Regions from separate parts of the Methylobacterium sp. 13MFTsu3.1M2 genome, predicted to be linked through region 2. Evidence: predicted binding sites of a transcription regulator. Region 2 holds the regulator's gene; each other region holds the start of a gene.
The links. The regulator PhoB, encoded in region 2, activates phosphate uptake and scavenging genes when phosphate is short. The targets are predictions, from matches to a motif close to TGTCATNNANCTGTCAT.

Region 1 (9,337 bases), on a different contig from region 2:
GATCCCCTACATCTGCGGGGCGATCAGCATGGTGGTGATCGGGCGCCTGTCCGACGCCTCGGGCGAGCGGCCGAAATTCGTCGCGGGCCTCGCCATCGCGGCGGCGCTCGGCTTCTTCGGCGCCGGCCTGTTCGACAAGCACATCGTGCCGCTGATGTTCGCCCTGGCGCTGCTGGGCGCCGGCATCGTCGCCTCGATCCCGACCTTCTGGACCCTGCCGGCCAAGCTCGTCACCGGCGTCGGCGCGGCGGGCGGGATCGCGCTGATCAACACGCTCGGCCAGTTCGGCGGCATCGTCAGCCCGGTGATGGTCGGCTGGGTGAAGGATCTCACCGGCTCGACGACGCCCGCGCTCTACGGGATCGGCGTGCTCTGCCTCGTCGCCGCCGGGCTCGCGCTCTTCGCCATGCCGGCGAGCCTGCGCCGGAGCGACCGCGCGGCGTGAGACGGCCTGCCGCCCCGGCGCGGCCGGGGCGGCGGGTCGCGGCTGGCCCCGGAGCGGGGCGAGACGGGCGTGGCCGCACGCCGCGCGGGCGGGATCGGTCAGGCGCGCGACCGCCGCGACCGAGCGGTCCCGGATCGGCGCCGGGGGCCCCCGAGGTTGCGCGCCGCCGGCATCGGCCGATGCCGATATCCGGTTCAGACGCCGATCTCAGCGACCGAAATCAGTGAACGTATCAGTAACCATGGCGGGAATGCCGCCGGTTGCGCGGTGGAGCAAAAAGCCTCGCGCTGCCGGACAAACCGCCGGCGGCTCATATTGTATATTATCTGCAACCTCAAGAAACGGAGTGAAATCAACTTGAGGTAGAAATCCCTCGGCTGGCCCGTCGCCTCGGTTTCGTCCTGCAAAGCCCGCGCGAGCGGGCCCACCGGGGACGGGGCACGAGGATCGGGACGCCCTCGAACAGCGATGTCTCAGATGGACCACCTCACCGACCACCGTTCAACCTTCATGCTGGAGAAGGTCGGCGCGATCGTCGCGGCCTACGTCTCGCGCAACGCGATCGAGGTCACGGCGCTGCCGGCGCTGATCGACCAAGTGCATACGGCGATCGCGGTGCTCCGCTGCGCGCCGTCGGAGTTCGGCGGGGTCGGGCTGAGCCAGTCGCAGGTCGATGCCTCGATCCAGCAGGACGGCCTGATCAGCTTCATCGACGGCCGGTCCTACCAGACCCTGAAGCGCCACCTCACCGCGCACGGCCTCACCCCCGAGCGGTACCGGGCCAAGTACGGCCTGCCGGCCGACTACCCGATGGTGGCCCCGGGCTACGCCGCGCGGCGCTCGGAGATCGCCCGGGCGATCCAGCTCGGCCACAAGGCGGCCTGAGCGATGACGCCCGACGCTTCCGCGGATCCGGCCCGGGACCGCGCGCCGTTACCGGGGGCGGCGCGCACGAGCGACGCCCTGAGCCGCATCGCCGGCATCCTCGACGTGCCGGTGGCGAGCTTCTACCCGGATGCCGACCGGCCCGACGCGGCCATGACCCAGGCGGCCGACCTCGTCTCGGCCTTCGTGGCGATCGACAGTCCGGCGGCGCGCCGGACCTGCCTGGCCTTCGTGCGGGCGATGGCGAGTTCCTGAAGCGCCGGGGCGCGCTGCGGGAGGCCGGAGACCGGGTCGCTTCGTCGGGGGGCGGAGCGCGGTCTCCGGCCCGTCCGGCCGGACCCGCGTCAGAACACGTGGCGCAGGAGGTAGAACAGAGCGGCCGCGAGGGTGATCGCCGCCGGCAGGGTCAGGATCCAGGCGAGCGCCATGTTGCGCACCGTGGACATCTGGAGGCCCGAGCCGTTGGCCGCCATCGTGCCGGCGACGCCCGACGACAGGATGTGGGTGGTCGAGACCGGCAGGCCGTAGAGCTCGGCCAGTCCGATCGTGCCGGCGGCGACGATCTCGGCCGAGGCGCCCTGCGCGTAGGTCAGGTGGGTCTTGCCGATCTTCTCGCCCACCGTGACGACGATGCGCTTCCATCCGACCATGGTACCGAGACCCAGCGCCAGGGCGACGCAGACCTTGACCCAGCCCGGGATGTAGCGCGTGCCGTCGTTGAGCAGGCCCGCGTAGCGCTTCAGGTCGGCCTTGTCGGCCTCCGAGAAGTCCGCCCCGGCGCCCGGCAGCACGCGCACCGCGTCGGCGGCGAGGTACATGTCGCTGCGCAGGTTCTGGGTCTGGGCGGCCGGCACCGTGCGGATCGCGCCGTAATTCTTCACGCTGGCGGCGATGTCGTTCGAGAGCGCCGCCAGCGCCGCGTACACGGGCGGCGTGTTCAGCGCCTTGGTCTTGAGCGCCTCCGTCACGGTCCGGCGCGCGGCCGCGGCGTCCGGCACCGCCGCGCCGGGGGCGCGGGCGGCGAACACCGCGCTCGCCGCCGTCGAGGCCTGCACGAAGGCGGGCGTCGTGTCGTCCGCCATGGTGCGGTTGAGCGCGTAGGCGGTGGGGGCGGCGCCGATCAGGATCAGCATGATCAGGCCCATGCCCTTCTGCCCGTCATTGCCGCCGTGGAAGAACGAGACCAGCGTGCAGGTGAGGATCAGCAGGCCGCGGATCCAGAGGGGCGGGGGCGCGTCGCCCGCGGGCGCCTCGTAGAGGTCCCTGCGGCGGACCGTGACCTTCAGGGCGAGCAGCAGCAGCGCCGCGAGCACGAAGCCGCAGACCGGGGAGAACAGCAGCGCCTTGAAGACGTTGAGCGCCTGGGTCCAGTCGACGCCCGCGGTGCCGTCGCCGCCGTTCATCAGCTGGTTGGCGAGGCCGACGCCGAGCACCGAGCCGATCAGCGCGTGGGACGACGAGTTCGGCAGCCCGAACGCCCAGGTCCCGAGGTTCCAGATGATGGCCGCCAGCAGCAGCGCGAAGATCATCGCGTAGCCCGCGTGCGAGCCGACGTTGAGGATCAGCTCGACCGGCAGCAGCGTGACGATCGCGTAGGCCACGGCGCCCGAGGACAGCATCACGCCGAGGAAGTTGAACACGCCCGACCAGATCACCGCGACGAGCGGCGGCATCGAGTGGGTGTAGATCACCGTGGCGACCGCGTTGGCCGTGTCGTGGAAGCCGTTCACGAACTCGAAGGCGAGGGCGATCAGCAGGGCGAGGCCGAGCAGCGCGAAGGCGCCGTAGGCCAGGGGCGCTTCCCCGACCGCGTTCATGTCCGCGATGAGGCTCACCACCGCGTAGCCCAGGCCCGCCACGAGGACGAGCAGGAACGCCACCACCCCGCCGAGATGCATCCCGTGGTCGAGGCGCGGGCCGCCCGCCTTCCGGCCTCCCACCGCCCCCGACGGCATCACGGCGGTATCGGACATGAACCCTCGCGCGGAATCTTTCGTGGTGAGCGGGGATTAAAACCGCGCGGTGACGGTTGGGTGACGGCCCGCGACGCCGCGCGTCGGCGAGCGTGTCCGAGAGCGTGTCCGAGAGCGTCGGGCGGCGCTGTCACACGCCTGACGCGGTCCGGCCGCTAGCGGACCGGACCGCTCGCCCGATCGCACGAGGGATCCGCATGATTGACGCCACGGTGCCGGCCCTGTCCCTCGGCGCGCTCCTGGCCGTCGTCCAGATCGGCAGCATCGCCGTCGCGGCCCGGCGCCTCGGCCGGGACCACGGCCCGTCGCGGTTCCCGGACGGCGCGCCCGTCTCCCTGGTCCGCCCCCTGCGCGGGGTCGAGGCCTACAGCGAGGAGATGCTCCTCCGCAGCTTCCGTCTCGACTACCCGTCCTACGAGCTGATCTTCTGCGTGGCCGACCCGGCCGACCCGATCGTCCCGATGGTGGAGCGCCTGATCGAGGCCCACCCGCACGTGCCCGCCCGCCTGATCCGCGGCGACGAGCGCGTCAGCGCCAACCCGAAGCTCAACAACTGCCTGCGCGGCTGGCGCGCCGCCGCCCACGACTGGGTGGTGCTCGCCGATTCCAACGTCGCCATGCCGCCGGACTACCTCCAGCGGCTGCAGGCGGCGTGGCGCGCCGATACCGGCCTCGTCTGCTCCACCCCGGCCGGCGCCCGCCCGGGCAGCTTCATGGCGGAGGTGGAGTGCGCCTTCCTGAACACCCTGCAGGCGCGCTGGCAATACGCCGCCGAGGCCTTCGGGCTGGGCTTCGCGCAGGGCAAGAGCATGCTCTGGCACAAGCCCTTCCTGGAGGCGCAGGGCGGCCTCCAGGCGCTCGCGGCCGAGATCGCCGAGGACGCGGCCGCCACCAAGCTCGTGCGCGCCGCCGGCAAGCGGGTCCACCTCGTGGCGAGCCCGTTCGAGCAGCCGCTCGGCCCGCGCGGCTTCCGGGAGGTCTGGGCGCGGCAGCTGCGCTGGGCGCGCCTGCGCCGCGTGACCTTCCCGCTGTTCTTCGCCCCCGAGATCGGCAGCGGCGTCCTGCTGCCGGCGCTCCTCGTCGCCCTCTGGGCCGGAAGCCTCGCGGGCCTCGCGGGCGCTGCCGGCCTCGCCGCCCTGTGCTATGCCGCCGAGCACCGGCTCGCGGTCCGCGCGGGCTGGCACCGCTCGCCCCGCACGCTGGCCGCCTTCCTGGCGCGCGACGCCCTGATCCCGGCGATCTGGGTCGGCGCCTGGATGCGGAGCGCCATCGTGTGGCGGGGCAATGCCATGGACGTGCGCCCCCGGCGGGCCGCCGACGCGCGCACCTACGCGCCGACGGCCTGACCGCCCGGCGATCGGAGGCCCTGACGTGTCGCGCCGCTACGCCCTCTACTGGCTGCCCGCCCCGGATTCGCGCCTCGAAGCCTTCGGCCGGGCGATCCTCGGCACCGACAACGTCACCGGGCTGCCGGTGCCGCACCCGGAGGGGCTCGGCGATCTCGCACCCGTCACGGCCGGCGCGCGGGTCTACGGGTTCCACGCCACCCTCAAGGCGCCGCTGCGCCTCGCCCCCGGCACCGGGGAGGCCGACCTCGTGGCCGCCGCCCGCGCCCTCGCGGCCGCGCACCCGCCAGTGGCGGTGGGGCCGCTCCGGGTCGCCGCCCTCGGGCCGTTCCTCGCCCTGGTGCCGGAGACACCCCCGCCGGAACTCGGGCTCCTCGCCGCCGAGTGCGTCGCCGCCCTCGACCCGTTCCGGGCACCGCTCACGGAGGCCGAGCGCGCCAAGCGCCGGCCGGAGCGCCTCGACCCGCGCGGCCGCGCGCTCCTCGACCGCTGGGGCTACCCCTACGTGTTCGAGGCCTTCCGCTTCCACATGACCCTGACCGACGCCCTGCCGGAGGCGGAGCGCGACCTCTGGCACCGGCGCCTGTCCGAGGCCTACGCCGCCGCGGGACCGGAGCCCCTGCGGATCGACGCCGTCAGCCTCCTGACCCAGGACGGGTCGGGGCCGTTCCGGCTCCTGGCGCGCCTGCCCTTCGGAGAGGCCCGTGGTTGACCGCCCCCTCGGCCTCGAACCCGCCCTCGATCCGAGCGCCCGGGTCGTCGACAGCCGCCTCGGCCGCTACACCGAGGTCGGCGCCCGCACCCGCCTCACCGAGACGACCCTCGACGACTATTCCTACATCGGTGAGGACGGCGAGGTGATCTACACCGCGATCGGCAAGTTCTGCTCGATCGCCGCCAGCGTGCGGATCAATCCCGGCAACCACCCGATGGAGCGGGCGTCGCAGGCGCACTTCACCTACCGGGCGCGCGCCTACTGGCCGGAGGAACTGGACGAGCCCGCCTTCTTCGACCGGCGCCGGGCGAGCCCGGTGGCGATCGGCCACGACGTCTGGATCGGCCACGGCGCAGTCGTCCTGCCCGGGCGCACGATCGGCACCGGCGCGGTGGTGGGGGCGGGCGCCATCGTCACCCGCGACGTCGAGCCCTACACGATCGTCGTCGGCAATCCCGCCCGGCCGGTCCGGCGCCGCTTCCCCGAGGTGGTCGCTGACCGTCTGACCCGCCTGGCGTGGTGGGACTGGGACCACGAGCGCCTGCGCCGGGCGCTGCCGGATTTCCGCGGGCTGCCCATCGAAGCATTCCTGGAGCGCCACGAAGATTAAGTCGGCTATCGAAAAGCCGAGATGCTGCGCCGGCAAATATAATCGTTCCGAATACGTCATCCAATCGTCGTCAAACCGGCGTCTACGTGCGGCCGTTCCCCGGCGGATGGTGGCATGCTGGTTATCGAGGATCTCACGCGCCAGTACGGCGACCGACGCGCCGTCGACGGCGTGTCGCTCCGGATCGAGCCCGGCAGCTTCGTCGGGGTGATCGGCCGGTCCGGTGCCGGCAAGTCCACGCTGCTGCGCCTCATCAACCGGCTGGCGGATCCGAGTTCGGGGCGCATCCTCCACGACGGCCGCGAGGTCACCACCCTGCGCGGCCGCCCGCTGCGCGAGTGGCGCACCCGCTGCGCCATGATCTTCCAGCAATTCAACCTCGTCGGCCGGCTCGACGTCATGACCAACGTGCTGATGGGGCGCCTCAGCCACGTGCCGACCCACCGCGCCCTGCTCCGGCAATGGTCCGCCGAGGACCGGGCCATGGCCCTCGCCGCCCTGGAGAGCTTCGACATGGGCGAGTTCGCCGGCCAGCGGGCCGACGGCCTGTCGGGCGGCCAGCAGCAGCGCGTCGCCATCGCCCGCGCCCTCGTGCAGGAACCCGAGATCCTGCTCGCCGACGAGCCGGTCGCCTCGCTCGACCCGCGCAACACGCGGCTCGTGATGGACGCGCTCGCCGACGTGAACCGGCGCTACGGCATCACGGTGCTGTGCAACCTGCACTCCCTCGACCTCGCCCGCGCCTACTGCGACCGCCTCGTCGGCCTCGCGGCCGGGCGGGTCGTGTTCGAGGGCGGCCCCTTCGACCTCACCGAGGACGTGGCGCGCCGGCTCTACGGCCTGGAGGCCGGCGAGGTGCTGGACGATTCCGCGCAGCGCGAGGCGGAGCAGCGGGCCGCGATGCCGGGCCGGCCCGGTCTCGTACCGGTACGCCCGGTCCGCGAGGCCGCCCTCGGCGCCTGACCCGGGCCCCGGGCCCCAACAGAAACCGCCAACGAAACTGTTCGGAAACGCCCGACCGGCCTCCGGCCGGCCGAACCTCGCCGACGCCACGAAGGACGACCCGATGATCACCCGACGCACCCTCGCCGCCGCCGCCGCGGCCCTCGCCCTCCTCGGCCTGCCGGCCGCCGCCCAGGACTGGAAGGCTCAGTATCCGGAGCTGACGCTGGGCGTGATCCCGGCCGAGAACGCCTCGGGCACCGCCGACCGCTGGGCGCCGCTCACCGCCTACCTGACCAAGACCCTCGGCGTGCCGGTGAAGCTGCGGGTGGCGAGCGACTACGCCGCCGTGATCGAGGGCCAGCGCGCCGGCAACATCCAGATCGCGTGGTACGGGCCGGCTTCCTTCGCCCGGGCCGTGATGACCGGCGTCAAGATCGAGCCGATCGTCAACCAGAAGCACGAGACCGGCGCCTCGGGCTACTATTCGGTGGTCTACGTGCTGGCCTCCAGCCCCTACAAGACCGTCGAGGATCTCAAGGGCAAGAACCTCGCGCTGGTCGATCCGAACTCCACCTCCGGTAACCAGGCGCCGCGCTTCTTCCTGAAGCGGGCCGGCTACGACGTCGAGAAGTTCTTCGGCAAGACCTTCTACGCGGGCAGCCACGAGAACGCCGTCCTGGCGCTCACCCAGGGCACGGCCGACGCCGCCGCCAACCTGTGGAACTCCGAGACCGACACGATGGTCACCCGCATGGCCGCCAAGGGCATGCTCAAGAAGCCCGACGGCACGCCGATGCAGCAGTCGGACTTCCGGGTCGTGTTCAAGTCCGACTTCCTGCCGGAGGGGCCCTTCGCCGTGCTGGCGAGCCTGCCGGACGACCTGAAGGCCAAGATCCGCGACGCCTTCGTGGCCCTGCCGAAGGCCGACAAGGCCGCGTTCGACCGGCTCTCCGACGGCAAGGACCAGGATCTCACGCCGGTGACCCTCAAGGATTACCAGCCGATCATCGACATGCTGCGGTTCAATGACGAGCAGCGCCGGAAGTCCTGATCCGGAGCCGCCCGCCTTGCGCGGTCTGACACCCCTGTCGCCGGAGCGGGCAGCCGCCCTCTCCGGCCTCTACGCGGCGGCGACCGGCGAGGCCCGCCGCCGCACGCTGGCGGGCTTCGCCCTGGTGGCGGCGCTCGCCGTGGTCGCGGGCCTGATCGCCGAGGTGCGGCCGCTGGTCTTCGCCGAGAACATCGGCAAGTTCACCGCCTACATCCAGCAGATCCTGCCGCCGATCAGCCTCGAGCACCCGCTGGAGGACGTCCGCGCCTGGTACTGGGGCCTGCCCAAATGGCTGGGCCTGCTGGGCGAGACCCTGCTCATGGCCTATCTCGGGACGCTGCTCGGGGGGCTGGCGGGCTTCGCCCTCAGCTTCGTGGCCGCCGCCAACCTCGTGCGGTCGCGCGTGCTGCGCGTCGGCGCCAAGCGCCTCCTGGAACTGTGCCGCACCGTCCCCGAGGTCGTGTTCGCGCTGATCTTCGTCATCGCCTTCGGCCTCGGCCCGATGGTGGGCGTGCTCGCCATCGCGATCCACACCACGGGCGCGCTGGGCAAGCTGTTCTCCGAGGTGGTCGAGAACATCGACATGCGGCCCGTCGAGGGCCTGTCGGCCTCGGGCGCGACCTGGGTCCAGACGGTGCGCTTCGCGGTCCTGCCGCAGGTGCTGTCGAACTTCGCCTCCTACGCGCTGCTGCGCTTCGAGATCAACGTGCGCGGCGCCGGGGTGATGGGCTTCGTCGGCGCCGGCGGCATCGGCCAGGAATTCCTCGTGGCGATCCGCAATTTCTACTACGCGGACGTGAGCGCGATCCTCGTGCTGATCATCCTGACCGTCTTCTGCATCGACCTCGTCACCGAGCGGGTCCGCCACCGCCTGATCGGCGCGGAGCACGCCCGATGAGCGCGCGTCCCGAGACCCTGCGGGCGGCGGCCCGGGCCGACCTCGGCCGCCTGCGCGCGCGCTACCCCGCGCAGTTCCACACCGACTGGCCGGGGCGGGCGCGGCTCGCCGCCCTGCTCGTCGTCCTGGTGGGGCTTGCGGCGCTCGGCTACTGGCGCCTCGACTTCTCGGTGGCGCGGATCCTCCACGGGCTCGGGCGGCTCGGCACCTTCGCGGTGCTGATGCTACCGCCATCGCCGGAGGGCCAGTTCTGGACCTTCCTGCACGCGCTGGGCGAGACCCTCGGCATCGCCTTCCTGGGCACGCTGACGGCGGCGATCCTCGCCTTCCCGGTGGCGTTCCTGGCGGCGCGGAATGTCGTGCCCAACCCGTTCGCGCGGTTCGCGGTCCGCCGCGGCCTCGACGTGATGCGCTCGGTCGACGTGCTGATCTGGGCGCTGATCTGGATCAACGTCGTCGGCCTGGGCCC
Region 2 (9,337 bases):
GCTTCCAGAGCTTCGACGACCCGAGCCACCGGAAGGGCGCCGAGCGGATCGAGGCCCTCCGGGCGGCGCTGCGCGAGACCGGACTCGACGGCTTCGTCGTGCCGCGGGCCGACGAGCACCAGTCGGAATACGTTCCCGCCGACGCCGAGCGGCTGGCCTGGCTCACCGGCTTCACCGGCTCGGCCGGCACGGCCGTGATCCTGATGGAGCCCGCGGCGCTGGTCGTCGACGGGCGCTACACCCTGCAGGCGCCCGAGCAGGTCGATACCGGTCTCGTCACGGTGGTGCCGCTCGCCGAATCGACGCCGGAGGCCTGGGTCGGGGCCAACCTGCGGCGGGATCAGGTGCTCGGCTACGATCCCTGGCTGCACACCCCGGACGGTCTGGCGCGCCTGGAGCGGGCCGTGACCCGCGCCGGCGGGACCGTGCGGGCGGTGCCGAACCTCGTCGACGCGGTCTGGGCCGGTCGGCCGCGGCCGCCGGCCGGTCCGGTGGTGGTCCATCCGGACGCGCTGTGCGGCGAGGCGTCCGCCGACAAGCTCGCCCGGATCCGGGCGGCGCTCGCCGAGGGCGGCTGCGATGCCCTGGTGATCTCCGACCCGCACAACCTGGCCTGGGCCTTCAACCTGCGCGGGTCCGACGTCGCCCACACGCCCCTGGCGCTGGGTTACGCCATCCTGCCGCGCGAGGGACGGGCCCGGCTGTACCTCGTCTCTCCGAACGTTGATCCGGCCCTGCGGGCGGAACTCGCGCCGATCGCCGAGATCCTGCCGCGGGCGGACCTGGACGACGGGCTGGCATCCCTGGCGGGCGCGCGCGTCCGCCTCGACGCGGCCACCGGCGCCGTCGCCGTGAAGGAGAAGATCGAGGCTGCCGGCGGCACGGCCGATGTCGGCAAGGACCCGATAACCGGCATGAAGGCGGTCAAGAACGCCGCCGAGATCGCGGGCGCCCGCGCCGCCCATGTCCGGGACGGGGCGAGCGTCGCGCGCTTCCTCGCCTGGCTCGACGGTGCGGCCGTGGCCGGCGGCCTCACCGAGATCGCCGCCGTCGAGGCCCTAGAAGATTTCCGGGCCGCCGGCGGCGACCTGCGCGAGGTCTCGTTCCCCACGATCTCGGGTTCCGGACCGAACGGCGCGATCGTCCACTACCGGGTGAGCCGCGCCACGGACCGGGCGGTCCAGTCGGGCGAGCTGTTCCTGATCGATTCGGGAGCGCAGTACCCGGACGGCACCACCGACATCACCCGGACGGTCGCGGTCGGCGCGCCGAGCCCGGAGATGCGCGACCGGTTCACGCGGGTGCTGAAGGGGCACGTCGCCATCGCCCGGGCGGTGTTCCCGGTCGGCACGACCGGCGCCCAGATCGACGCCTTCGCGCGGGCACCGCTCTGGCAGGCGGGCCTCGACTTCGACCACGGCACCGGTCACGGCGTCGGCGCCTTCCTGTCGGTGCACGAGGGGCCGCAGCGGATCGCCAAGACCGGCACGGTGGCGCTCGAGCCCGGCATGATCCTGTCGAACGAGCCGGGCTACTACGCCCGCGGCGCCTACGGCATCCGGATCGAGAACCTCGTCCTGGTCGAGGCCCGCGCGATCGCGGGCGGGGAGCGCCCGATGCTCGGCTTCGAGACGCTGACGCTCGCTCCCTACGACCGCCGGCTGATCCGGCCGGACCTGCTCGAGCCCGGGGAGCGGGCCTGGATCGACGCCTATCATGCGAGGGTCCGCGAGACCCTGGCGCCCGGGCTCGACACCGCGACGCGCGACTGGCTCGAGCGGGCGACGGCGCCGCTCGAGGGGTGAGCCGGCCGCAGGGGATCCCGAACGCGGTCCGTGGTAAGACCCGACGCCATGGTAAGACCGGACGCCATGGTAAGACCGGACGCCATGGAAACGCCCGCGCCGAGCCCGACACGCCGCGCGTGAAACCGCGACCGCCCCGCGCGCGAAGGGACAGCATGATCCGCCGCCTCGTCCTCCTGATCCTGGCCCTCGCCGCGAGCCTCTCGGCCGCCGCGGCACAGGGGTTCCGCACGCCCGCGGACCTCGTGCGCGCGAGCCTCGTGGCCGAGTCCGCCGCGGTCGCCGGCGCGCAGCCCTTCACGCTGGCGGTGCGGATGCAGGTCAAGCCCGGCTGGCACGTCTACTGGCGCAACCCGGGCGATTCCGGCCTGCCCCCGGAGGTGACCTGGACCCTGCCGGCCGGCTTCAGCGCCGGCGCGATCCGGTGGCCGGCGCCGGAGCGCATTCCGATCGCGACTCTCATGAACTACGGCTACGAGGGTGAGGTCACGCTCCTCGTCCCGGTGACGCCGCCGCCGAGCCTCGACCCGGCCGACCCGGTGCGGATCCAGGCCAAGCTGACTTACCTCGTCTGCGAGACCGAGTGCGTGCCCGGCTCGGCCGATCTCGCCCTGACCCTGCCGGTCGGCAAGGCCGAGCCGGACCCGGCCAACGCCGCGCTGTTCGCGCGCGCCCGCGCTGCGCTCCCCGTGCCGGCGCTCTGGCCCTTGAGCCTGTCGAGCCAGGGCGACACCCTGCGCCTCGATTTCGCCGCGGCCGGCCTCAAGCCCGAGGCGGTCCGGAACGCCGCGTACTTCCCCTACGCCGAGACGGCGATCGACAACGCCGCCGCGCAGGTGATGAGCGTCGACGGGACCGGCCTGCACCTGACCCTCGCCCGGAGCAGCCCGACCGACCCGGTGCCCGCCGCGCTGCCCGGCGTCCTGACGGTCGAGGCGGTCGACGCCGCCGGGACCCGCCGGCTCGCCTTCGCGTACGGCGACGAGCCGGTCCTCCCGGCCGCCGCGGCGCCGGCCGCGACCGCGCCGCCCGCGACCGCGCCGGCCGCCGCCGACTTCGACGCGCTGACGCTGGCGACCGCCGCGGCCTTCGCCTTCCTCGGCGGCCTGATCCTCAACCTGATGCCCTGCGTCTTCCCGGTCCTGTCGATCAAGGTGCTCGGCCTCGTGCGGCACGCGGGCGAGGGGCCGGCCCGGCTGCGGCTCCACGGCCTCGCCTACACGGCCGGCGTCCTGGCGAGCTTCCTGGCGCTCGCCGCCGCGCTGATCGGCCTGAAGAGCGGCGGGGCCGCGATCGGCTGGGGGTTCCAGCTCCAGTCGCCCGCCATCGTGGCGGGGCTCGCCTACCTGCTGTTCGCGATGGGCCTGAGCCTCTCGGGCGCGGTCCATGTCGGCGGCCGGCTCGCCGGCCTCGGCGACGGCCTCACCCGGCGCGGCGGCCTGAGCGGCTCGTTCTTCACCGGCGTGCTCGCGACCCTGGTGGCGACGCCCTGCACGGCGCCGTTCATGGGCTCGGCGGTGGGCTTCGCGCTGACCCAGAGCGCCGGCGTGGCGCTCGCCGTCTTCGCGAGCCTCGGCCTCGGCCTCGCCCTGCCCTTCCTGCTCCTGACCCTCTGGCCGCCGGCCCTGCGGGCGCTGCCGCGGCCGGGCGCCTGGATGGAGACCCTCAAGCAGGTGCTGGCCTTCCCGGTCTACGCCACCGTGGCGTGGCTGATCTGGGTGCTGGCGCAGCAGGTCGACCCGCGCGGGCTGCTGACGGCGCTGATCGGCCTCGTCCTCGTGGGCTTCGCCGCCTGGGCCTGGGAGCACGGCCGCGCCGCCCCGCCGCGGGCTGGCCGGGTCGCGCAGGCCGCCGCCGCGCTGGCGCTGATCGCCGTCGGGGCCCTCGCCGTCACCCTGCCCCGGGACCGCGCCGCGCCGGCCGCGCAGGCCGCCGCCGACGGGATCGAGCCGTTCACGCAGGCGCGCCTCGACGCCCTGGTCGACGCGCACCGCCCCGTCTTCGTGGACATGACCGCCGCGTGGTGCATCACCTGCGCGGTCAACGAGGCGACCTCGCTCAACACCAAGGCCGTGCGGGCCGCGATGGCCGAGCGCGGCGTGACCTACATGAAGGGCGACTGGACCAACCAGAACCCCGAGATCACCCGCCTCCTGGAGAAGCACGGGCGCAGCGGCGTCCCGCTCTACCTGCTCTATACCGGGACGGGAGAGCCCCAGGTGCTGCCGCAGATCCTCACCGAGGGGACGGTCCTGGCGGCGCTGGAGGCGGTGCCGGCCGCCTCGGGCCGGAGCGCGGCGCTGGCGCGCTGAGTCCCTGGAGGTCGGGACGCGCGAATCTTCGCGGGCCCGTCCCAGCGTCTTTGCGAGCGGAGCGAAGCGACCCAGCAGCGCCACGCTCACAGGCGTCCCGCCGCCCTGGGTCGCTTCGCTGCGCTCGCGATGACGGTGCGCCGGAGCGAAGTCCTATCCGGACGGCCCGTGAGGCCGCCTCAGGCCTCCAGCGAGAAGGTCTCGTCGAAGGCGTAGCCCGAGCCCCGGACCGTGCGGATCGGGTCGGTCTGGCGCGGGCCGTTCAGCGCCTTGCGCAGCCGCCCGACATGGACGTCGACGGTGCGCTCGTCGATGTAGACGTCGTGGCCCCACACCCCGTCGAGGAGCTGCTCGCGGGAGAAGACCCGGCCCGGCGCCAGCATCAGGAATTCCAGGAGCCGGAACTCCGTGGGGCCCAGATGCAGCTCCTCGCCGCCGCGGCGGACGCGGTGGCCGGTGCGGTCGAGTTCCAGGTCGCCGGCCGCCAGCCGGTCCGAGACGTGGGCGGGCTTGGCCCGGCGCAGGAGAGCGCGGATCCGGGCGAGCAGCTCCGGGACCGAGAACGGCTTGACGATGTAGTCGTCGGCGCCCGTGCCGAGCCCGCGGACGCGGTCGCCCTCCTCGCCGCGGGCGGTGAGCATGATCACCGGCAGGCGCTCGGTCTCCCGGCGCGCCCGGATCCGGCGGCACAGCTCGATCCCCGAGAGGCCGGGCAGCATCCAGTCGAGCAGGACGAGGTCCGGGATCCGCTCCGCCAAGAGCAGCTCGGCGTCGTCGCCGCGCGCCGCCGAATCCACCAGGAAGCCCTCGGCCTCCAGGTTGTAGCGCAGCAGCGTGCTCAGGGCCTCCTCGTCCTCGACGATCAGGACTTGCATGCTCACGTTCGAAAACTCGTTCTGCGGGCGGTCACCGGATGGTGCAGGAGGCGCCGCCCCGCCTCAACCCGCACGGAGAGTGACCCCGGCCGCGCCCACAGGAAGGCGCCGGGGTTGGCGCCTCACGGCGCCTGCACGCCGTCCACGGTCGCGTAGTTCGACGCGTCGTTCTTCGGCCGGTCACCCGCCAGCGTCTCGCCCGTGGCGAGGTAGTGGATCGTCTCGGCGATGTTGGTGGTGTGGTCGCCGATGCGCTCGACGTTCTTCGCGCAGAACAGGAGATGCGTGCAGAACGAGATGTTGCGCGGATCCTCCATCATGTAGGTCAGGAGCTCGCGGAACAGGGAATTGTACAGGGCGTCGATCTCGCCGTCGCGCTCCCAGACGTCGTGGGCCGCCTGGACGTCGCGGCTCCCGTAGGCGTCGAGCACGTCCTTCAGCTGACCCTCGGCGAGGTCGCTCATGTGGCGCACGCCGAGCACGATCTTCTGGGCCGGCGCCTGGTCGGAGATCGCCACCACGCGCTTGGCGACGTTCTTGGCGAGGTCGCCGATCCGCTCCAGATCGCCGGAGACGCGGATCGCCGAGATGGTCTCGCGCAGGTCGATCGCCAGGGGCTGGCGCCGGGCGATCAGCAGCACGGCGCGCTCCTCGATGTCCCGCTGCAGCGCGTCGAGGCGCTTGTCGGCGAGGATCACCGCCTGGGCGAGCGTGTCGTCCCGGCGCACGAGGGCGTCGGTCGCCTCCGCGGTCATCTTCTCGGCGACGCCGCCCATCTCCGAGATCGAGCGACGCAGGTTCTCCAGGTCGGTGTCGTAGGAGGTGACGATATGGCCGGGCATGGCGGATCCTTCGATGGAGTCCCGGGGACGGCCCTCCGGGAGGCTTGCGGGACCCGCCGGCGCGCCGGAGACGCGAGCGGCGGTCCCGGGACCGGAGCGGCCCGGCAGACTAGCCGAAGCGGCCGGTGATGTAGTCCTGCGTGCGGCGTTCCGTCGGGTTCATGAACATGCGGTTGGTCGGACCGAACTCGACGAGCTGCCCCAGATACATGAAGGCGGTGAACTGCGAGATGCGCGCCGCCTGCTGCATGTTGTGGGTGACGATCACGATGGTGAACTCGTCGCGCAGCTGCTCGATCAGCTCCTCGATGCGGCCGGTCGAGATCGGGTCGAGGGCCGAGGTCGGCTCGTCGAACAGGATCACCTCCGGCTTCTGCGCCACCGTCCGGGCGATGCACAGGCGCTGCTGCTGGCCGCCCGACAGGCCGGTCCCGGGCTGCCGGAGCTTGTCCTTCACCTCGTCCCAGAGGGCGGCCTTGCGCAGGGATTCCTCGATCCGGCCGTCGAGCTCGGATTTCGGCAGCTTCTCGTAGAGGCGCAGGCCGAAGGCCACGTTGTCGTAGATCGACATCGGGAACGGCGTCGGCTTCTGGAACACCATGCCGATGCGCGAGCGCAGCTCGTTCAGGTCGACGGAGGGGCTGAGGATGTTCTCGCCGTCGAGCAGGATCTCGCCCTCCGCGCGCTGCTCCGGGTAGAGGCTGTAGATCCGGTTGAAGCAGCGCAGCAGGGTGGACTTGCCGCAGCCGGAAGGGCCGATCAGCGCCGTCACCTGCCGGTCGTGGAAGTTGAGGTTGACGTCCTTCAGCCCGTGGAAGCTGCCGTAGTAGAAGTTCAGGTCCTTGACGGCGATCCGCACGGGGCCGCCCTCTTCGGCGCGGTTGCGGTTCAGCTCGACCGTGGGGATCGCGGAGGCGGCGTTCATCGTCGTGTCCTCGAAAGGGGGCTCAGCGCGAGGCCTGCGGCTTGATCACGAGGCGCGCGATGATCGACAGCGCCAGGATGGTGGTGGTGATCAGGAGCGCGCCCGCCCAGGCCAGGCCCTGCCAGTTCGGGTAGGGCGAGAGGGCGAACTGGTAGATCATCACCGGCAGGTTCGCGACGCCGCCCATCAGGTTGGCCGAGAACCAGGAATTGTTGTTGAGCGCGGTGAACAGCAGCGGCGCGGTCTCGCCGGCGATGCGGGCGAGGGCCAGGATGATGCCGGTGACGATGCCGGCCGAGGCCGCCCGCCAGGTCACGCTCATGATCACCGTCGAGGGCGGCGCGCCGAGCGCCGCGCCGGCCTCCCGCAGGGTGCCGGGCACGAGGCGCAGCATGTCCTCGGTGGTGCGCACGATCACCGGCACGGCGATGATCGCCAGCGCCACGCCGCCGGCCCAGCCCGAGTAGGTGCCCATCGGCCGCACCATCAGCGTGTAGACGAACAGGCCGATCAGGATCGACGGCGCCGAGAGCAGGACGTCGTTGAGGAAACGGATGAGGGCGGCCAGCTTCGAGCCGCGCCCGTACTCGGCCAGGAAGGTCCCGGCCATGACGCCGACCGGCGTCGCGATCAGGATGCCGATCCCGGTCAGAACGAGGCTGCCCAGGATGGCGTTGGCGATGCCGCCGCCCTCCGAGCCCGGGCCCGGGGTCGGGTTGGTGAACAGGGTCGGCGTGAAGCCGCGCACGCCCTGGACGATCAGCATCACCAGGATCGAGCCGAGGACCAGGGCGCCGACCACCGTCGCGGCGGCGCAGGCGACGCGCAGGGTCCGGTCGGCGACACGGCGTCCCTGGCGGACGCGGCCGGGGCGGCGCTGTGCGGCCGGGGCGATCGTGCTGGAGGAAACCATCGCGCGTGCTCCTCAGGCGGCCTGGACGCGGCGCGTCAGCAGCCGGGCGATGATGAGCACCACGAAGGTGATCACGAACAGGATGCAGCCCAGAGCCATCAGCGCGTTCAGCTGGAGGCCGTCCGCCTCGTTGAACTCGTTGGCGATGCGCGACGCGATGGTCGAGCTGGGGTCGAAGATCGAGGCCGAGAGCCGGTTGGCGTTGCCGACCACGAAGGTCACCGCCATCGTCTCGCCGAGCGCCCGGCCGAGGCCGAGCATGATCGCGCCGATGATCGAGACGGCCGCCTGCGGCACCAGCACGTGGCGCACGACCTCCCAGGTGGTGCAGCCGATCCCGTAGGCGCTCTCGCGCAGCACGGTCGGGATCTGGTCGAGCATGTCGCGGGCGATCGAGGCGATGAACGGCACGATCATGATCGCCAGGATGATCCCGGCGGTGAACACGCCGACGCCCGACGGCACCCGGGCGTAGAACAGCGTGCCGACGATCGGCATGCCCTCCACGAGGTTCGAGACCGGGATCTGGACGTAGCGCGCCAGGAGCGGCGCGAACACGAACAGGCCCCACATGCCGTAGATGATGCTCGGCACGGCCGCGAGCAGCTCGATCGTCATGGCGACCGGCTTGCGGGCCCAGCCCGGGCAGAGCTGGGTGAGGTAGACCGCGATGCCCAGCGAGACGGGCACGCCGATCAGCAGGGCCAGGAAGGCGGAGGCGACGGTCCCGATCACCGCGACCAGGGCGCCGTACTGCTCGGTCCCGACGTTCCAGGCGCTGGAGGTCAGGAAGCCGAAGCCGAACTCGCGGAAGGCGGGCCAGCCGCCGTACAGGATCGAGCCGAGGATGCCGGCGAGCACGAGCAGCACCAGCAGGGCCGCGCCGTACGAGCAGGTCCGGAACAGCGTGTCGAGGCTCCGGCTCGGCGCTTTCCGCGCGGTCGCGGAACGGGTTCGGCCGAGGGCGATCGATTCGGTCAAAGCGGGCATCCGCGGTTCTCTGCGAAGGGGGGCGTGGTAGCGCGGTGCGTTCCCGGAAGCGAGGGAGGAGGTTCTCACCCCCTCCCCGCCACGCTCACATGTTGAGGACAGGCTTGCCGTCCTTGCCCTTCACGTCCTTCCACTCCTGGTGGATCAGCTCGACGACGTTGTCCGGCAGCGGGACATAGTCGAGGTCGGTGGCGAGCGTGTCGCCGTTCTTGTAGGCCCAGTCGAAGAACTTGAGCACGGCGGCGGACTTGGCCGGGTCGGCGGCGTCCTTGTGGACCAGGATGAAGGTCGCCGCCGTGATCGGCCACGCCGCCTCGCCCGGCTGGTTGGTCAGCGAGATGCCGAAGCCCGGGGTCGCCTTCCAGTCGGCGCTCGCCGCCGCGGCCTGGAACGCCTTGTCGTCGGGCTGCGGGTACTGGCCGGCCTTGTTCTGCAGCAGGGCGTAGGAGAGCTTGTTCTGCTTGGCGTAGGCCGACTCGACGTAGCCGATGGCGTTCGGAACCTGCTTCACGGTGGCGGTCACGCCCTCGTTGCCCTTGCCGCCCTGCCCGACCGGCCAGGAGATCGTCGTGGCCGCGCCGTACTCCTTCTTCCAGGGCTCGGAGACCTGGGACAGGTAGGTGGTGAAGATGTTGGTCGTGCCCGACGCGTCGGAGCGGTAGACCGGGGTGATGT
Region 3 (9,337 bases), on a different contig from region 2:
GCAGGTAGCCGTGGGCGCCGTGCAGCTCGACGGCCTCGATGCCGAGGCGCACGGCCCGCTTGGCGGTGGCCACGAACTGGTCGCGGACGCGCTTCAGGTCGGCGGCGTCGAGGGCGTGGGGCGGGACCTCGCCCTCCCCGTGCGCGACCGCCGAGGGCGCCTCGGTGCGCCAGCCGTAGGCGTGCTCCGGCGCGATCTGCTGGCCGCCGGCCCAGGGGGCCTCGCTGGACGCCTTGCGCCCGGCATGGGCGATCTGGATGCAGACCGGGATCGGCGCGTACTCGCGCACGGCGTCGAGCACCCGACCCAGCGCCCGCTCGCAGCCGTCGTTGTAGAGGCCGAGATCCCAGGCGGTGATCCGCGCCTCCGGGGAGACCGCGGTGGCCTCCAGGGTCAGCAGGCCAGCCCCCGACATGGCGAGCTGGCCGAGATGCATCATGTGCCAGTCGGTCGCCTCGCCGTCCCGCGCCGAGTACTGGCACATCGGCGCGACGAGGATGCGGTTCTCGAGCGTCAGCGCGTCGAGCGTCAGCGGTTCGAACAGGCGAGCGGTCATCGGCAACTCCTGGTGGAGGGTTCACTCTGGCCCAGGACGGGCGCGCCGGCCAGTGCGGTGCGGCAGAGCACCTCTGCGAGCGGGCGTTGCGGGAACTTGCGGATGTGGCCGCCCGTTTCCTGGCCTGTCGCCGCATCGCGGCAATCGACGCGAACCGCCTGAGGGGGCGAGATCGCCCGAGGTCCAGATGATGCTCACCAGACTCGCCGTCCCGCTCGCCCTGGCCGCCGGCTGCGCCGCCCTCGCGGGCACCGCCCAGGCCCAGCCCGCCGCCTTCGGCGGCCCCAAGATGCTGATCCACGGGAATTACTGCGGACCGGGCAACAACGCGCCCCTCCCGCCGATCGACGCCCTCGATGCCGCCTGCGCCCGCCACGACGCCTGCACGCCGAACGGCGGCCTGCCTTCGGAGGCCTGCAATCTCCGCCTGCAACAGGAGGCGACGCTGATCTCGCGCGATCCGCGGCAGCCGCAGGATGTCCGGTCCCTCGCCGGCCTCGTGGCCGCCACCGCGACGCTGATCCCGTCCGAGCCGAACGCCCGGCGCGTCCCGGCCTCGGTCACCACGGGTCCGACCGCGGGGACCTACGCGCCCGCCCTGACGCAGCCGGCGCCGACGGTCGATATCGACACCGACGACGACGGCGCCGACGCGGATTGAGGCGGGCCGCGATCGCCCGTCAACGCGCAAGCGGCGCGGTCCGGCACCCTACCGGTCCGCGCCGATCTCCCGGTCCTTCAGGCTGTCGCCGATCTCGTCGAGGGCCGCCGCGTCGTCGATCGTCGCCGGCATCGTCCACGGCTCGTGATCGGCGATGCGCTTCATCGTGGCCCGCAGGATCTTCCCCGACCGGGTCTTGGGCAGCCGCGGCACGGTCAGCGCCAGCTTGAAGGCCGCCACCGGGCCGATCTCGTCCCGCACCTTGGCGACGAGTTCCCGCTCGATCGTCTCGGTCGGCCGGGCGACGCCGGCCTTCAGCACCACGAACCCGCAGGGCACCTCTCCCTTCAGCGCGTCGCGGATGCCGATGACCGCGCATTCCGCCACGTCCGGGTGGCTCGCCAGCACCGCCTCCATGCCGCCGGTGGACAGACGGTGGCCCGCGACGTTGATGATGTCGTCGGTCCGTCCCAGGACCGTGATGTAGCCGTCGGCGTCGATCACCCCGGCATCCGACGTGTCGTAGTAGCCCGGGAAGGTGGCGAGGTAACTCGACCGCATACGGTCGTCCGAGCCCCAGAGGGTCGGCAGGCAGCCGGGCGGCAGGGGCAGGCGGATCGCGATGGTGCCCATGGTCCCCGCCGGAACCGGCTTCCCGCCCTCGTCCAGGACTTCGACCCGGTAACCCGGCATCGGCACGCAGGTGCTGCCGTGCTTCACCGGCAGGAGGCCGAGGCCCATCGGGTTGCCGGCGATCGGCCAGCCGGTCTCGGTCTGCCACCAGTGGTCGACGACCGGTCGGCCCAATACGCGCTCGGCCCAGGCGACCGAGTCGGGGTCAGCGCGCTCGCCCGCCAGGAACAGGCTGCGGAAGGCCGAGAGGTCGTGATCGGCGATCCGGGCGCCCTTCGAATCCTCCTTCTTGATCGCCCGCAGGGCCGTGGGCGCGGTGAACAGGCAGACCACCCCGTACTCGGCGACCACCCGCCAGAAGGCACCGGCATCGGGCGTGCCGACAGGTTTTCCCTCGTAGAGGACCGTGGTGCAGCCGTGCAGGAGCGGCGCGTAGACGATGTAGGAATGACCGACGACCCAGCCGATGTCGGAGGCGCAGAAGTAGGTCTCGCCGGGCTGGACGCCGTAGAGGTTCGGCATCGACCAGGCCATGGCGACGAGGTAGCCACCGGTATCGCGGACCACGCCCTTCGGCTTCCCGGTCGTGCCGGAGGTGTAGAGGACGTAGAGCGGGTCGGTGGCGGCGACCGGCACGCACGCCGCGCTCCGCCCCGCCGTCCGGGCGGCCGCCACGGTCTCACCCCAGTCGCGATCCCGGTCCGCGACGAGGGTCGCGGGCCCTTGCGGGCGCTGGAGGATCAGGCAGGCCTCCGGCTTGTGCCGCGAGGCCGCGATCGCCGCGTCGAGGAGCGGCTTGTAGGCGACCACGCGGTTCGGCTCGATCCCGCAGGAGGCGGCGAGCACCACCTTCGGCGCCGCGTCCTCGATCCGCACCGCCAGCTCGTTGGCCGCGAAGCCGCCGAACACCACCGAGTGAACCGCGCCGAGCCGGGCGCAGGCCAGCATGCCGAACAGCGCCTCGGGCACCATCGGCATGTACAGGATCACCCGGTCGCCCTTGCCGACGCCGAGGTCGGCCAGCACGGCGGCCAGCACCGCCACCTCGTCGCGCAGCGCCCGGTAGGTGATGCTGCGCTTGGTCCCGGTCACGGGCGAGTCGTAGCGGATCGCCACCTGATCCGCCCGGGCCCCGTCCGCGTGGCGGTCCACCGCGTTGTGGCAGGCGTTCAGGGTGCCGTCCGGGAACCAGCGTCCGTAGGGGCCGGAATCCGGCGCGAAGGCCCGCTCCGGCGCCCGCGCCCAGTCGAGGGCCCGCGTCGCACCGAGCCAGAACGCCTCGGGGTCGCGGCAGGCCGATTCGTAGATCTCCGGGTAGCGGCCCGGCAGGCTGGCTCTCGTCATCGGTTGGGCGTTTCCTCGCGGACCGCTCTCCGGCGGCGGGTCGCAGAGTAGCCCATTCTCGCGCGCACGGGAGTGGCCACGGGAGGGAGTGGCCACGGGCGTGACGGCCGCGGCTCGGTGCCCCCCATGAGAAAACCGCCGCACCGGGGCTCCCGATGCGGCGGTCGTCAGCGTGAATTCGCTATCGGATTGGACGTCTCAGGCGTCAGTGCAACGTGTCGTTGCCCGCCTGAAGCTTGTTGATCTCGTCCTTGAGGAGGAGTTTCCGTCGCTTCAGCTCGGCGATGTGGAGGTCGTTCGCCGAAGGTCTGTGGATCGCTTCCTGAATCTCGCGCTCGAGGGCTTCGTGCTTCCGGGCGAGTTGGTTCAGATGCGTCTGCAGCGACATGAGTCGAATCTCCTGTCATCGTTTCGACACAACGAGATTGGCACAGGATGCCGGACCTGTCGAAGCGTTTTCTGCTGCTAAGTCTGATGATTGCTTACCGCGCCGCCTTGTCCGGCGCCGGAGCGTGACGCATGCTCTCGGGCGACGAACGGTCTTCGGGTTCTCAGGTGACGATGGCGGACGAGGCGGGTGAGGGTGCGCAGTCGGACCTCCTGGGCGAACTGGCGCGGCTGCGCGAGGAGCACCGGGATCTCGACAGCGCCATCGAGGCGCTGGAGCGCAGCGTTGCCGGGGACCAGCTCCAGATCCAGCGCCTGAAGAAGCGCAAGCTCACGCTGCGCGACCGCATCTATCACATCGAGGACGCGCTCACGCCGGACATCATCGCCTGATGCCGGTGGACGCCCTCCGGCCCCGCCTTGCCGCAGGCCCGCGCCGCCTGTAAGCGCCCTCTTTTGCCGGGATCAACGATGGCGTCGCCTCCTCCGGTCGCGATCATCATGGGCAGCCAGTCCGACTGGGCGACCATGCGTCATGCCGCCGAGACGCTCGACGCGCTCGGCGTACCCTACGACGCGCGCATCGTGTCGGCCCACCGCACGCCGGACCGGCTCGTCGCCTTCGCCAAGGGCGCGGTCGCAGCCGGCCTCAAGGTGGTGATCGCCGGTGCGGGCGGCGCCGCGCACCTGCCCGGCATGGCGGCCGCGATGACCCGCCTGCCGGTCTTCGGCGTGCCGGTGGAGTCGAAGGCCCTCTCCGGCCAGGACAGCCTGCTCTCCATCGTCCAGATGCCGGCCGGCATCCCGGTGGGGACCCTGGCGATCGGCCGGGCCGGGGCGGTGAACGCGGCCCTGCTCGCCGCCGCCGTCCTGGCGCTGACCGACCCGGACTTGGCGGAGCGCCTGGAGGCGTGGCGCGCGGCCCAGAGCGCCTCGGTGGCCGAACGGCCGGTGACGGAAGAGAACGCGTGACGGACAAGATCCTCGGCCCCGGCTCCATCCTCGGCATCGTCGGTGGGGGCCAGCTCGGGCGCATGATCGCGCTCGCGGCGGCCGATTACGGCCTCAAGGCGCATGTCTACGCGCCCGACGCGGACAGCCCCGCCTTCGACGTGGCCGCCCGGACCACCTGCGCGGCCTACGACGACGCCGCGGCGCTGGCGGATTTCGCCCGCGGCGTCGACGTCGTGACCTACGAGTTCGAGAACATCCCGCACGCAACCGCCGACGTCCTCGCCCGGCACGCCGTCCTGCACCCGAACGCGCGCGCGCTCTCGACCACGCAGGACCGGCTCTCCGAGAAGGAGTTCATCAACGGCCTGGGCATTCCGACGGCGCCGTTCCGGGCGGTGGACACGCCCGACGACCTCGACCGGGCGATCGAGGTGATCGGCCTGCCGGCCGTGCTCAAGACCCGCCGCTTCGGCTACGACGGCAAGGGGCAGCGCATGCTCCGCGAGCGGGCCGAGGGCGACCGCAATGCCCTGTTCGCCGAGTTCGGCGGCGCGCCGCTGATCCTGGAGGGCTTCGTGCCGTTCGAGCGCGAGGTCTCGGTGGTGGGCGCGCGCGGGCGCGACGGCAGCTTCGCGGCCTACGACCTCTGCGAGAACGAGCACCGCGACCACATCCTCGCCCTGACCCGGGTGCCGGCGCCCGGCGTGTCCGCCGAAACGGGCCGCGCCGCCGTCGAGATCGCCCGGCGGATCGCCGACGCCCTCGACTATGTCGGCGTGCTCGCCGTCGAGATGTTCCTCGTCCGCGAGGACGGGGCGGAGCGGCTCGTGGTCAACGAGATCGCGCCCCGGGTGCACAATTCCGGCCACTGGACCAGCGAGGGCGCGCTGACTTCGCAGTTCGCCCAGCACGTGCGCGCCGTCTGCGGCTGGCCGCTGGGCGATGCGGGCCGGGTCGGCGGCCTGCCCGTCGAGATGCGCAACCTGATCGGCGCCCAGGCCGACGACTGGCACGCCCTGCTGGCCGAGCCCGGCGCCCACCTGCACCTGTACGGCAAGGGCGAGGCGCGCCCCGGCAGGAAGATGGGCCACGTCACGCGTCTCGGGCCTGGCCCGACCGGATCCTGAGGCTTCGAGGGCACACCCGCGTCGCCGCATGACCGCCGGAAGGCCGTTCGCGGTCCCGCGGAACGGTCGAGCCATACCTTCGCCACATCCCGCCGCTTCCACGACACCGTGGTCGGTTCCGAATGCTGCCGCTCGAGCCCGCCCGCACCGCTCCGGTCCCGCCGGGACCGGCGGGGCCGGATCACGACGCGGCGCTTCTTAAGCCGGCCTTCACCGTGATGCGCGACGGTGCCCCGAACTCGGGCGTGCCCGGCGCTCGGCGCGGGCTCTTGGACTGTGAGGGGCGGGGCGGGCGCGCGCGGAGCGGGCGACGCCTCGGGGAGAGTGGGGCAATGAACGTACGCAACCGGCTGGGACGGAAGACGGCACTGATCGGCGCGGCCTTGGTCTCGGCTGCCGGCCTCGCGGGCTGCGAGACCGTCGGCAGCGCGGCCGGCCCGCGGCAATACGCGGTCCTGGAGAAGGACACGACCGGCGCCACGAACGTCAACATCGCCTCCCTGACCGAGGTCGTGCAGCGCAACCCGAACGATGCGGCGGCCTACAACACCCGCGGCGCCGCCTACGCCCGCGCCGGCCAGTTCAACGACGCCATCGGCGACTTCACCAAGGCGATCCAGCTCGATCCGAACTCCGCCTCCGCCTACAACAACCGCGCCCTGGCGAACCGCCAGATCGGCCGCGACGGCCCGGCGCTGCAGGACTTCTCCAAGGCGATCGGGATCGATCCGAATTACGGGCCGGCCTATATCGGCCGGGCCAATGTCGAGCGCGCGCAGGGCAACCTCGACCAGGCGCTGAACGACCTCAACGTCGCGATCCGCCTGAGCCCCGAATCCGCGCAGGCGTACCATGCCCGCGGCCTCGTGAAGCAGAAGCAGGGCCAGGACACCCAGGCGATCGCCGATTTCGACGCCGCCATCGACCGCGACCCGTTCGTGGCCGCGCCCTACGCGGCCCGCGGCCAGAGCCTGATCGCGACCAACCAGTACGCGAAGGCGATTGAGGACTACAACGCCGCGCTCAACGTGAATGCCAAGGACGCCACCTCCTGGGCCTATCGGGGCCTCGCCTACGAGAAGCAGGGCCAGCGCAAGGAGGCGATGGAGAACTACCAGCGCGCCTCGACGATCGACCCCAACAACACCGTCGCGCGGGCCGGCCTCGGCCGCGTCCAGGGCGGGGTCGGCACGCTGTTCAACTGATCGCTCCGTCATCGCGCGCGGAGCGAGGCGGCCCGGGGCAGCGCGACACGTTCGCGCGCGGCGCCACCGGATCGCTCCGCTCCGCCCGCAGGGACGGTGCCAGCGCCTGAGGCGAACTACGCCGCCAGCAGGCCGTTCTCGTCCTGCGTGATCCGGCGCAGGTGGTGGGCGGTGTCGCCGAGCTGGTACTCGATCATGGCGAGCCGCTTGAAGTGGTGGGCGCCGATATACTCGAGCGTCATGCCGATGCCGCCGTGGAGCTGCACCGCCTCCTGGCCGACGTAGCGGCAGGCCTTGTTGATCTGCACCTTCACGGCCGACAGGGCCGCCGCCCGCGCGCGCGGCTCGGGTGTGTCCACCATCATGGCGGCGTAGAGCGCCATGGAGCGGGCCTGCTCAAGCTGGATCAGCATGTCGACGGCGCGGTGCTGCAGCGCCTGGAACGAGCCGACGCTGACGCCGAACTGCTTGCGGGTCTTGAGGTACTCCACCGTGAGCTTGTGGAGCGCGTCCATGGAGCCCACCGCCTCGGCGGCGAGCGCCGCGATCCCGTGCTCCACCACCCGCTCCAGGAGCGGCAGGCCGCCCTCCGGGTCGCCGAGCGCCGCGTCGGCCGGGAGCGTCACGTCGGAGAAGGACACCTCGGCGGCCCGGCCGCCGTCCTGGGTCGGGTAGGCCTCGATGGCGACGCCGGGGGCGTCGGTCGGGACGAGGAACAGGCCGATCCCGCTCGGGTCGCGCCGCTCGCCCGAGACGCGGGCCGAGACCACCATCAGGCCGGCCGCGTCGGCGTTGGGCACGACGCTCTTCGCCCCGCTCAGCACGTAGCCCTCGCCGGAGCGCCGGGCGGTCGTCGCCACGTCGGCGAGGTCGTAGCGGGACTGGCGCTCGGTGTGGGCGAGGGTCAGGCGGAGGTCGCCGGCGACGAGTCCCGGGACGAGGCGCTCCCGCTGCGCGGCGCTGCCGCCGAGCCGCAGGGCCGTCGAGCCCAGCACGAGGCTCGCGAGCAGGGGCTCGACCACGAGGTTGCGGCCCACCGCCTCCATGACCAGCATGGTCTCGACCGGGCCGCCGCCGAGGCCGCCCTCGTCCTCGGAGAAGGGCAGGCCGGCGACCCCGAGTTCCGCGAAGGCCGCCCAGCCGTCCTCGGGGAAGCCGAGGGGCGCCTTGAGGCGCGCCTGCCGGCTCTCCAGCGACGGGTAGAGGTCGGCGGCCAGCCGCTCGACGCTGTCGCGCAGGAGCGACTGGTCCTCGTTCAGGTCGAAATCCATGGTGTTCCCTCGCGGAAATCGTCGGAGGCGCCCGGCACCTCAGGATGAGGGGGAGGACGGGGCGAGGCGACCGCTCACAACCCCAGGATGCCCTTGGCGATGACGTTGTGCTGGATCTCGTTCGAGCCGCCGTAGATCGAGACCTTGCGGTTGTTGAAGTAGCTCGGCGCCGCCGCGTCGACCCAGTCGAAGCCGCCGGGCAGGTTGTTGGCCCCGGCCCCGCGCGCGGGCGCCGCCAGGGCGAAGGGCCCGGCGAGCTCCACCAGCAGCTCGGTCGCCGCCTGCTGGAGCTGCGAGCCGCGGATCTTGAGCAGCGACGAGGCCGGGTCCGGCTCCACCGAATCCGCCCTTCCCTGCTTGGCCGCCACCCGCATCTGGGTGATCTCCAGGGCCTTCAGCTCGACCTCGACCTCCGCGACGCGGGCGCGGAAGGCGGGATCGTCCCACATCGTGCCGGACCCGGCCGGCATCTCGCGGGCCAGCCGCTTGATGCGGGCGATCCGCTCCTTGGTCAGCCCGATCCGGGCGATGCCGGTGCGCTCGTTGGCGAGCAGGAACTTCGCGTAGTCCCAGCCCCGGTTCTCCTCGCCGACTAGGTTCTCCACGGGCACGCGCACGGCGTCGAAGAAGACCTCGTTGACCTCGTGCCGCCCCTCCAGCGTCAGGATCGGCCGCACGGTGATCCCGGGCGTCGTCATGTCGATGAGCAGGAAGGAGATGCCGCGCTGCTTCTTGGCCTCGAAATCGGTGCGCACCAGGCAGAAGATCCAGTCGGCGTGCTGGCCGAGCGTCGTCCAGGTCTTCTGGCCGTCCACGACGTAGTGGTCGCCGTCGCGCACCGCCCTGGTCTTCAGCGAGGCGAGGTCCGAGCCGGCGCCCGGCTCGGAGAAGCCCTGGCACCACCAGTCGTCGAGGTTGGCGGCGCGCGGCAGGAAGCGCGCCTTCTGGTCCTGCCGCCCGAAGGTCGCCAGCACCGGGCCGAACATGTAGCAGTTGAATTGCTGGGGCAGCGGCACCGCCGCCTGGAACAGCTCCTCGGTGTAGATGTAGCGCTGGATCGGGGTCCAGTCCCGGCCCCCCCATTCCTGCGGCCAGTGCGGCACCGCCCAGCCCTTGGCGTTGAGGATCCGCTGGCTCGTGACGTAGTCCTCCTTCGAGAGACTGCGCCCCTCCGAAACCTTCTTCCGGATCTCCGTCGG

Region 1: a site for PhoB is predicted at 6,029-6,045, ahead of phnC (phosphonate ABC transporter ATP-binding protein). Genes of this name have one in related genera too.
Region 3: a site for PhoB is predicted at 3,596-3,612, ahead of BM314_RS20365 (YdcH family protein). Genes of this name have one in related genera too.

What each region holds. Positions count from the first base shown of each region.
Region 1 is NZ_FOMM01000021.1:125,786-135,122, forward strand. It holds gene BM314_RS21195 (MFS transporter) at 1-445, shown strand, start outside; gene BM314_RS21205 (Ros/MucR family transcriptional regulator) at 923-1,330, shown strand; gene BM314_RS21210 (hypothetical protein) at 1,334-1,585, shown strand; gene BM314_RS21215 (inorganic phosphate transporter) at 1,675-3,303, opposite strand; gene BM314_RS21220 (ceramide glucosyltransferase) at 3,501-4,649, shown strand; gene BM314_RS21225 (DUF1045 domain-containing protein) at 4,675-5,361, shown strand; gene BM314_RS21230 (LbetaH domain-containing protein) at 5,354-5,974, shown strand; gene phnC (phosphonate ABC transporter ATP-binding protein) at 6,089-6,937, shown strand; gene phnD (phosphonate ABC transporter substrate-binding protein) at 7,041-7,970, shown strand; gene phnE (phosphonate ABC transporter, permease protein PhnE) at 7,987-8,868, shown strand; gene phnE (phosphonate ABC transporter, permease protein PhnE) at 8,865-9,337, shown strand, end outside.
Region 2 is NZ_FOMM01000016.1:115,667-125,003, forward strand. It holds gene BM314_RS17185 (aminopeptidase P family protein) at 1-1,805, shown strand, start outside; gene BM314_RS17190 (protein-disulfide reductase DsbD family protein) at 1,961-4,117, shown strand; gene phoB (phosphate regulon transcriptional regulator PhoB) at 4,297-4,992, opposite strand; gene phoU (phosphate signaling complex protein PhoU) at 5,115-5,834, opposite strand; gene pstB (phosphate ABC transporter ATP-binding protein PstB) at 5,944-6,759, opposite strand; gene pstA (phosphate ABC transporter permease PstA) at 6,782-7,672, opposite strand; gene pstC (phosphate ABC transporter permease subunit PstC) at 7,685-8,662, opposite strand; gene pstS (phosphate ABC transporter substrate-binding protein PstS) at 8,748-9,337, opposite strand, start outside.
Region 3 is NZ_FOMM01000020.1:103,681-113,017, forward strand. It holds gene BM314_RS20350 (NADH:flavin oxidoreductase/NADH oxidase) at 1-556, opposite strand, end outside; gene BM314_RS20355 (phospholipase A2 family protein) at 744-1,217, shown strand; gene BM314_RS20360 (propionyl-CoA synthetase) at 1,266-3,194, opposite strand; gene BM314_RS20365 (YdcH family protein) at 3,400-3,582, opposite strand; gene BM314_RS20370 (YdcH family protein) at 3,714-3,974, shown strand; gene purE (5-(carboxyamino)imidazole ribonucleotide mutase) at 4,053-4,553, shown strand; gene BM314_RS20380 (5-(carboxyamino)imidazole ribonucleotide synthase) at 4,550-5,662, shown strand; gene BM314_RS20385 (tetratricopeptide repeat protein) at 5,995-6,867, shown strand; gene BM314_RS20390 (acyl-CoA dehydrogenase family protein) at 6,984-8,138, opposite strand; gene BM314_RS20395 (acyl-CoA dehydrogenase family protein) at 8,213-9,337, opposite strand, start outside.